DNA from 3 places in the Dysosmobacter welbionis genome. Region 2 is predicted to be linked to each of the others. Evidence: riboswitches for the same ligand, from Rfam matches in the RefSeq annotation. Region 2 holds a riboswitch; each other region holds the start of a gene.

Region 1 (3,271 bases), 810 kb from region 2:
CTGTGCCGCAGTCGGGTGGCCACGGAGTCCGCCAGCACGGCGACGCCGCCCCGCACCTGCTCTGCGGTGGTGAGGTTTTTCGGGAAGGTAGTGCCGTTGCCAACGGACTTCACCATCTCCGGCTCGTACCGGGAGCGGACTGGATCGGTGTCCAGCCCGTTGGCATAGTCGTGGAGCTGGACGCCCATTTTGCCCATCAGGGTCTCCAGGGCATCCCGCTTGCAGGCCGCCAACTCTCCGATGGTCTTCACGCCGAACTGGGCCAAAATCTTCCGGGCGGCGCCCCCCACGTACAGCAGCGCCCCACCGGCAGAGGCCAGACCAGCCTCTGCCAGTTCTCCCGGGAGACGACAGTGGTGGCGTCGGGTTTCCGGTAGTCGCTGCCCAGCTTGGCAAACACCTTGTTGAAGGAGACCCCCACTGAGAGGGTCAGTCCCATCTCCTGCTTCATCCGTTGCCGCAGATGGTCTGCCAGGGCCTTGGCATCACCGCCGAAGAGGTGGAGGGTATGGGTGACGTCCAGCCAGCTCTCATCGATGCCGAAGGGCTCCACCAGGTCCGTGTACTGCTCGTAGATGGTGTTGACCTCTTTGGAGACCTGCCGGTACAGTTTGTGGTGGGGTGGCAGCAGCACCAGCTCCGGGCACTTTTTCTTGGCCTGCCAGATGGTTTCCGCCGTCTGGACGCCGAATTTTTTCGCCGGTTCATTCTTGGCCAGGATGATGCCGTGGCGGGAGGTGGGATCTCCGCAGACCGCCACGGGCACGTTCTGCAGGTCTGGTCGGCTCCGCAGCTCCACGGAGGCGTAAAAGCTGTTCAGATCGCAGTGCAGGATGATGCGGTCCATGGCCCCGCCTCCTTTCTCACTTCTATTATAGCACATCTGTTCGTTCCTGAAAAGGGAGAAGGGATGGGAAGGTTTTGACATACCGGCGCAGGGAGGCGGAGGGACGGATATGGGCCGCAGTAAAAGGCGCGGGGACGGTATCCGCCCCCGCGCCTGTGGTGTTCAGATTTACAGAATCCCCATCAGCACCAGGGCCAGCACCACAAAGGTTGCCAGCAGGGCCAGGGAGAACAGGAGGAACCCGGCGCTCAGCTTGCCCTTGCCCTCGACAGGCGCATGGGACTCCGGTACCAGCCGGGCCTTCCGCAGGGCGGTGACCACCGGCTTGTAGAGCAGCAGGATCAGCGCCATGTTCAGGCCGCCCTTCACCAGGTTGAAGGGCAGGAACACCGGGATCAGCATGGGGACCACGATTTCCTCGCGATCCATTCCCATGTAGATGGGCGTGATGAGATAGTTCCACAGCAGCATCACCACGGTGAGGCAAACAGTGCCCAGGGCCAGACCGATGACGGCGCCCTTGCGGGTGTGGAACTTCTTGTAGACGAAGGCGGCGGTGCAGCAGAAGGCGCAGGTAGCCAGCACATTCATGATGCAGCCGATGGGGCCGGTGTCGCTGACGGTGAACATCTCCACCACGGCCACCACGATGGAGATGACGGCGGCGGACAGAGGTCCGAAGAGGAAGGCGCCGATGCAGATGACCGTGTCCTTCAGGTCCATCTGCAGGAAGCCGGACACCTGTGGCAGCATCTTGCTGAGGAGCATCACCACATAGGCGATGGCCGCCAGCATGGCCAGGGAGGTGATGGTTCGGACGTTTGTTGCGGGCCGGGAGGGGTTCTTGATGGCGTTGGCATTGGGTTCGGACATAAAAATACACTCCTTTTCGTTGCTTGAAAACACCCTGGACGCTTTGGCTTCTCCAAGGTGATCCACGCAACGCAGGAGCGCGAACAAACGCGCGGCCACGCCGCACTCATCTTCTTCCATCCAGACTGTAACTGTTGGTCCCGGAGTTTCACCGAGTCAGCGCCTGTGCATACGCGCAGGCGGTCGCGGACTGTACCGCCAGTGGGGAATTTCACCCCGCCCTGAAGACAAAGTATTCAGTTGCTTTCTGGCCATAGTATATGACAGCGCGGAAGAAATTGCAAGTCCCTAAATGAAAAAACGGCAAATTTCCCGTGGGTCTTTACAAACAAGAACGGATGTTCTATACTGAATCAAAGACCAGAAGGAGGGAGGCGGAGACCATGCGGGGGCGGCAGGCGGCCTGCTGCTTTACCGGGCACCGGCCCGGTAAGCTGCCATGGCGGTATAACGAGGAGGACCTGCGCTGCGTGTCGCTCAAGGCCCGCATCGCAGACGCGGTGGAGGCGGCCTATCAGGAGGGATTCCGTCACTTTCTCTGCGGCATGGCCCTGGGCTGTGACCTGTATTTCTGCGAGTGCGTCCTCCGCCTGCGCCAGACGCACCCGGACGTGACGGTGGAGGCGGCCGTCCCATGTCCCTCCCAGGCGGATGCCTGGCCGCCGGACCAGCGGCGGCGGTATGAGCGGCTGGTGGCTGCCTGTGACTTTGAGACCCTGGTGTCCGCCTGCTACACCCCCGCCTGTATGCAGCGGCGGGACCGGTATATGGTGGACCACGCCGCGCTGCTGATCGCCGCCTTTGACGGGTCTCCCGGCGGAACCCGGTACACGGTGGAGTACGCCATGCGCCGGGGGCTGGAGATCGTGGACCTGCCCATTGTGCTGGAGCCCGCCCGATAGGCCGGGGCGCTTGGATGCGGAGACGTCCGGTGCCTTGGTTTTTTCTTGCAATATGGGCCGGAGCCGTTGCGCGGGGAGCCCTGTTGTGGTATGTTGGAGAGGAAGGCAATCTGAGATTGCGGAACTTCCATGCTTGGTTGCTGGTATGCAACCGGGCGGCCTGATAAGCTGAAGGCATCCAAGAGAAGGGAGAATGCCTATGACATTCGGAGAGAAGCTGCAATCCCTCCGGCAGAGAGCCGGCATGAGCCAGGACGCGCTGGCCGAGCGCCTGCAGGTGAGCCGGCAGGCCGTCAGCCGCTGGGAACGGGACGAGACCATGCCGGAGACGGACAAAGTGGTGGCCCTGGCGGATATTTTCGGTGTGACAACAGACTATCTGCTCCGCCTCCAGCTGGAGCAGACGAAGCCGGAGGAGAAGCAGCCGCCGCCCCAGGAACGGAAGGACTGGGTGGAGCGTTTTTTGGCCTTTAGCAAGCGGAAGTGGTACCTGCTGGGATGGGTGCTGATCGCCTGGGGCGTATTGGATCTGGTGCAGCTGGCGCTGTTTTATCTGGCGTACCGGGGGATGCTGGGCGGATTCACGGGTCTGATCGGCTGGGATATGGCGGAGATGGGCGGAGTGAATCTGCTTGACGTGTTCCCGGCA
Region 2 (3,271 bases):
CGCCCGCACGGTGAACCAGACTGCCGTATCGTCCCGCCGCACATTTGCCACCGTTCCAACGCCATCCACATGACCGGCCACGATATGTCCGCCAAAACGCCCGTCCGCGGGCATGGCCCGCTCCAAATTCACATGACTTCCCGTACCCAGCCGGGACAGAGCAGAGCGGTTCAGCGTTTCGTGCATGACATCCGCCGAAAAAGAGGTGTCCGATAAAGCGGTAACGGTGAGACAGATACCGTTGACGGCGATGCTGTCTCCGATTTTCGTAGTTTCCAAAACGGTTTCAGCCGCTATGGTGAGGATTGCGGAGTGCGGGCCGTGCCGGATTTGTGTCACCGTTCCAATTTCTTCAACAATCCCGGTGAACATGACTTGCCACCTCACTTTCCAGCAGAATGTCCTCCCCCAACTGCGTGATAACCATGTTTTTCAACTGGAACGCACAGTCGGGCAACGGTACACCAGCGCCCTCTACCGGCGTTTTTGCCGTCTGCCCTCCGAACAGCTTGGGCGCGATATATGCCTGCACTTTCTGAACGATGCCGCTTTCCAGCGCGGCCCAGTTCAGCGTGCCGCCGCCCTCCAACAAAATGCTGTCAAGGCCCTCCTGCCCCAGCCGTTCCATCAACCGCTCCAAATCAATGCGGCCATTCTTCCGTTCCGCCGGCAGAATACGGCAGCCGGCTTCTTCGTAGCCCGTCCATTTTTCACGGTCAGCGCAGCAGGTAACGAGGATAGTAGGAGCCTGTTTTGCCGTAGTGACTACTTGGGCGGTTAGAGGAGTGCGTAAATCGGTATCACAGATAATGCGAATGGGGTTTTTGCACCCGGCTTTCCGGCAGGTCAACAAGGGATCGTCGGCCAGTACCGTTCCAACTCCCACCATGATGCCGGTGTAGCGGTGGCGCTGCTCCTGCACATGATTTCTTGCCTGCTCTCCCGTGACCCATTTGGAGGCCCCTGTATAGGTTGCGATTTTTCCGTCCAGCGTCATGGCGTATTTCATCACCACAAAGGGGCGCTTTGTCTGGATGTAGTGGAAGAACACCTCATTCAGCCGGGTACATTCGTCCTCCAGGATATGTTCCGTCACCTCTATTCCGTGTTCTCGGAGTATTTGAATACCTCTCCCGCTGACAAGGGGATTTGGATCGCCGGAACCTACCACCACCCGCTTGATGCCGACGTTTAAGATGGCCTCCGTGCATGGTGGCTGATGCCCGTAGTGGCAGCAGGGTTCCAGTGTGACATACATAGTCGCTCCCTCCGAGGGCTCGGTACAAGAGGCAAGGGCGTTCCTCTCGGCGTGTGGCTGTCCACATTTTTCATGCCAGCCCCGCCCGATCACCCGGCCCTCTTTCACGATAACTGCGCCCACCATTGGATTCGGGGCCGTCCAGCCAACTCCCTTCTTTGCAAAATGCAAAGCCAAAGACATATAATCCTCGTCACTCATACCATCACCTCAAAAGCAAAAATCGCCCTGAACAAATCGTTCAGGGCGACGCAGATAGACACAGACATAGCGCCGGCATAAAATAAAACTCTGGATTGAAAACAATCCAGAGCAACTTACACGCACAGGGTGATAAACTTCATCCCTGTGTACTGCAAATCTTCTTTCATCCAGACTATACTGTCGGCTTCGGAGTTTCACCGAATCATGCCTTTCGGCTCGCGGGCTGTACCGCCGGTAGGGACTTACACCCTGCCCTGAAGATTTTATTCAATTGACAGAACTGAGTATATAGAATTATAGTTCGTTTGTCAAGAGGGTATATTTTAATTTCGCATTGCTTGATTTTCTTTGCAAAACATCCTTTTGCCTGGCGTGAAATGCAACAAAATGGGGTTGAAAGTTGCAAAGTATTGTTCCCTCTCCTTTTAGTCTGCCTTGTCTTATTTTCAATTACTGATATAGAGGGCTGCATCTTCACTGGCAGATAACTGTTTTGACGAGCATGAAAGCGGCAGGGTATATCCCCAGCCGCTTTCGTACTTATGCGTATATGATTTCATCATGAATCATTTCTACTGCCGCAAAACAGATATTATTCATCATTCCTACCCACTCCGCTTGGTTGGTAGCTTTCAACACTTCAGTAATTCCTTGGGCCTTCGACATTTGCCGAATGACGGTGACCATTTGCTCCTGTGCCTGCCGGTCAATATCGGCAAGGTAGCCATTCAGTTTGCCGCTTAACAGCAAAGCATTATAAAAGGCTGGGCGGTATTCTTTGAGATACCGCTTGTGCCGCTGACCCCATACGCCAACAGGCTGTCCTTCTTCAGCGGGTACGGTCAGACAGGGAAGATAGTAGTCGCCAATCAGTTCATACCAAAGGCCGTTGTTCTTGTCAAAAATGTACTTGTCCATAATAAAATCCTCCGCTATAATATATTCGCACATACGTCACAGTTCCCCGATTGCCACACGTTGCCATATCCTGTTGCGAGATTTTCTTGCCCTTGCTTTTGCCCTTATGAGTGGCCAGGGCAAGGGTAAACTTGTGTGAAACCGAATAAAGGGATAAGGCGAACACGCTGCGAAAAACCCTTTGTTTTCAAGGCTTTTGGAGGATTTTATTGAAAACCCACGGTGAGCGATAATCGCTCATAAAATCGTAGTATTCAAATTCCCATTTGTCGAACTATCAGTTTGCTTTTACCTCTTGCAAATTAACACATTTCAAACGGTCTGCTACGGCAGGCCGTTTGACTTTTCAAGGAGGTGTCCAACATGGCAACCACACGCCTGATGCCTCTCCACACCGGCAAAGGCCGCACGGTGGGACAGGCCATCAGCGCTATCATCGACTACACCGAAAATCCGCAAAAGACGGACGGCGGCAGGCTGATAACAAGCTGGCAGTGCGACAGCAGGATCGCCGATGCCGAGTTCCTTTTCGCCAAAAATCAATACACCCACAAGACCGGCAGAGTGCGCGGCGAGGATGATGTGATCGCCTACCATCTGCGGCAGTCCTTCGTTCCCGGAGAGATCACACCGGAGGAAGCGAACCGTTTGGGCTGTGAGCTGGCCAAGCGATTCACCAAAGGCAATCACGCCTATATCGTCTGCACCCATATCGACAAAGCCCATATTCACAATCATGTGATCTGGAACTCCACCGCACTCAGCCAGACCCGGAAATTCAGAAACTTTTGGGGCAGCAGCCGCGCCGTGCGGCGGCTCAACGATACCATCTGCATCGAGAACGGCTACTCCATCGTGGAGAATCCGAAGCGCCACGGCAAGAGCTACAAC
Region 3 (3,271 bases), 1.8 Mb from region 2:
TTCAAACAGCTCCGGGATAGAGGTGATCCCGTACTGCATCCCGATATCCGAGATCTTCCCGGCGATGCCGGAGAAAATGAACATTCCCAGAAGGTATGGAATTGCGGTAAGGACCGCCTTGAAGCCGTCGGTATAGGCCACACCTGCCCGGCCCATCAGACCGCTGCCGCCGATGATCGTCGCGCAGACGGTGGCCATCAGCACCATCGGCCCAAAGGACCGGCCCGCTACATAATAATCCTTTGTGTTCTGGATCCGCCTGACGGAATAGACCCCCACCAGGACCATGATGACAAGGTATGCCGTAATGATTCCCAGATCCAAAATCGTCAATACGCTGTGATCCATCAAAAATGCCCTCCTTTTCTTTGTTTGCTCCAGAGGGCCGCACCTGCATACCTTTGTCCGGCAAGATCTTCAGCAGCTGTCTGCTTCCATTCACACCCACATTATATATGTTTCGGCGCAGCCCTCTACCCATAAGGGCAGATCCTGATCCATATTCTTCACCCCTTCTAACCACGTCCTCTTGTGGCAGTGAATATATGAACATTATAATGTTACTTGAAAAAAATGTCAATTTGTCCGATATGTATCAGAAATTCTTTATTCAAAAAGTATATATGCCATCCCGCCAGTTTTGCCAATCATGATACCTGGACCAAGGGACGCTGTATACTGCACAAAGAAAAACTGCGCATCCATACAAGCCCCTGCCTGCTGGATGCGCAATTTCCTATATCATCTACCATCATTCATGCGTCAGCAAATACTCTTTCAGTCCGCTGAGAGACGCCCTGCCGGCCTCTGCCCCGAGGTCATAAACAGCCTGCAGCTTGGCGGGGTCCTTTTCCACACGCCTGATTGGGAGTGGGCCATTGGGCCGAACCACGAAGAGCTCCCCGCGCTGCTCCATCCCTATGATCTCCTCCACCTGCCGGTTATAGACTTCCCACCGCCGGTTCAGACTCTCCGCAAAGGCCGGATAGCGATGGTAATAGAGGCGGTTGAATCGCTGAAGCCATGCTGCGGGCCGCTCTTTCCGATACTCCAAGGGACGTGTGAGCACGAGAACGGTCTTGTCGTAGCCCAGACTCTTGCAGAAATGGACTGGAATACTGTCGCTGACCCCGCCATCCAGGTAGAATCTCCCATCCAACTCCACAGGCCGGGAGACATAGGGCATGGCAGAGGTGGCCCGCAGGACCTCCATCTGACGGAACGGCTCTGTGATCCGGATATACTCCGGGGCGCCTGTGTGCAGATCGGTGACCGCGGCATAGAAGTCAACGCCCGATCTCTGAAAGGCCGCTTCATCAAATATATCCAGCTTGGAGGACACCTCATAGAAGGCGAAGTCGGCGTTGATCAGATTGCCCGTGGTCAGCAGCGAGCGCAGCCCCATGTACCGCTTATCCCGGATATACTTCAAATTATACCGTATGGCGCGTCCCTTCTGACCGGCGGGAGCATTGATCCCAAACAGCGCACCGGCCGACACACCGACGATTCCATCAAAGGATATCTGTTCATCCATCCAGGAGTCCAGAACGCCTGCGGTAAACATTCCGCGCATGGCGCCGCCCTCCAAGACCAAGCCCGTTTTCATCCCTGTCCTGCCTCCTGTGATTTTGTCGATTTTGATATTTTACCACAGGAAAAGCCAAAATGGAATGCCTTGTACGAGACACAGGATATCGATCAGAAAGCGCAGAAGTTGATACGGCGGGAAGGACATTTTCCTTGACGGTTCTTTTATTTAATGATACATTTAGGTATGTAAGTTTTCTTCGGAAACGAGATATTTCTCTACTGGCGGTAACAGTCCGCGAGCGATCAGCTAATCCGGTGGAATTCCGGAGCCAACAGGTTCGGTCTGGAGGGGAGAAGAAGGCTTTCTGGTGCCGTGCCGGATGCCCATCCTCCTCAAGCAAAAGTGTATACTCTAAGCACCCGGTACAGCCATCTCTCTGCGTCAGGGAAATGGCGCCGGGATTTTTTATTTCCGGCGGCTTCTCCCTCGGAAGCGTCCAGTATGAATACGGAAGGAGCCTTGCTATGGAGCCAAACCTGCAGCCAAACCCATTGGAAACGGATCCCATACCCAAACTGATCGTTCGATACGCCGTTCCCACCTCACTGACACTGATGGTCAACTACCTCTATAACATCGTGGATCAGATCTTTGTCGGACAGGGCGTGGGCATTACAGGAATGGCAGCCACTAATATCGCGTTCCCGCTGACCATTCTGGTCAATGCTGTGGCATTGATGCTGGGAGACGGATGTGCCGCCAATATCAGTCTGTGCCTGGGTCGGAAAGAGCAGCGGGAGGCGGACAGCACCATCAGTCACGCCCTCACCCTGATCTTGGCCAGCGGTCTGCTGGCCGCTCTGGCCTGCGGCATCTTCGCCCCGCAGATCGTAGTCCTTTTCGGCGCGACGTCGACTGCCTATGCAGAGTCTCTGTCCTATATGCGCGCCATCGCATGGGGGATCCCGTTCCAGCTCCTTTGTCCCGCCTTCACCGCCATTATCCGGGCAGACGGCTCCCCGCAGTACATGATGAAGTGCATGATGACAGGGGCGGTCATCAATCTGATCCTGGACCCTATCTTTATCTTTCCGCTGAAGATGGGCGTTGTGGGCGCCGGGATCGCCACGGTGATCGGGCAGGTGGCTGCTGGATGCCTGGCCCTGCTCTACCTGCGCCGCCTCAAAACCGTTCATATCCGGCGGGAGGACCTGCGCCCTACACGGAAGCTGACCTGTCGTATTCTGGCACTGGGCCTCCCCAGCTTGCTTACGCAGATGCTCTCCGCTCTGGTGCAGATTACCCTGAACAATCTGATGCGGGCCTATGGAGCCGCCACAGTCTATGGCAGTGACATTGCCTTATCCGTCTACGGCATGATGATGAAGGTCTACCAGATCGCTCACTCCATGTTCGTCGGGGTGTCCTCTGCCATCCAGCCCATCAACGGCTATAATTTCGGCGCCAACCACTATGCGCGGGTCCAAAAGACATTCCATATAGCTTCTCTTATTGCAGTAGGCATTTCAGTGGTGTGGTTTCTCATTTTCATGGTGTTCCCGCGGCAGATCGCAAGCTGCTTTGTATCGGACAATGCGCTCTATCTGGATTGCGCACAGCACTGCTTCCGGCTCTATATGCTGGCCTTTTTCCTGTATGGCCTTCACATGACCTCAGCCTCCTTCTTCCAGGGGATCGGCCGGCCTGGTAAGTCCCTGCTGATTCCTCTGGCCCGGC

The links. Region 2 has a riboswitch for FMN ahead of ribD (bifunctional diaminohydroxyphosphoribosylaminopyrimidine deaminase/5-amino-6-(5-phosphoribosylamino)uracil reductase RibD). Riboswitches for the same ligand answer to the same signal wherever they lie in the genome.
Region 1: another riboswitch for FMN. It lies ahead of EIO64_RS00770 (ECF transporter S component); the one in region 2 lies ahead of ribD (bifunctional diaminohydroxyphosphoribosylaminopyrimidine deaminase/5-amino-6-(5-phosphoribosylamino)uracil reductase RibD).
Region 3: another riboswitch for FMN. It lies ahead of EIO64_RS14200 (MATE family efflux transporter); the one in region 2 lies ahead of ribD (bifunctional diaminohydroxyphosphoribosylaminopyrimidine deaminase/5-amino-6-(5-phosphoribosylamino)uracil reductase RibD).

The regions. Positions count from the first base shown of each region.
Region 1 is NZ_CP034413.3:140,455-143,725, reverse strand. It holds gene EIO64_RS18940 (DinB/UmuC family translesion DNA polymerase) at 1-290, opposite strand, end outside; gene EIO64_RS18935 (DNA polymerase Y family protein) at 248-847, opposite strand; gene EIO64_RS00770 (ECF transporter S component) at 1,016-1,720, opposite strand; FMN riboswitch at 1,825-1,953, opposite strand; gene EIO64_RS00765 (SLOG family protein) at 2,059-2,622, shown strand; gene EIO64_RS00760 (helix-turn-helix domain-containing protein) at 2,822-3,271, shown strand, end outside.
Region 2 is NZ_CP034413.3:947,474-950,744, reverse strand. It holds gene EIO64_RS04985 (riboflavin synthase) at 1-372, opposite strand, end outside; gene ribD (bifunctional diaminohydroxyphosphoribosylaminopyrimidine deaminase/5-amino-6-(5-phosphoribosylamino)uracil reductase RibD) at 353-1,459, opposite strand; FMN riboswitch at 1,614-1,728, opposite strand; gene EIO64_RS04975 (TnpV protein) at 2,003-2,380, opposite strand; gene EIO64_RS04970 (relaxase/mobilization nuclease domain-containing protein) at 2,744-3,271, shown strand, end outside.
Region 3 is NZ_CP034413.3:2,700,641-2,703,911, reverse strand. It holds gene EIO64_RS14210 (sodium:solute symporter family protein) at 1-348, opposite strand, end outside; gene EIO64_RS14205 (patatin-like phospholipase family protein) at 752-1,609, opposite strand; FMN riboswitch at 1,783-1,896, shown strand; gene EIO64_RS14200 (MATE family efflux transporter) at 2,059-3,271, shown strand, end outside.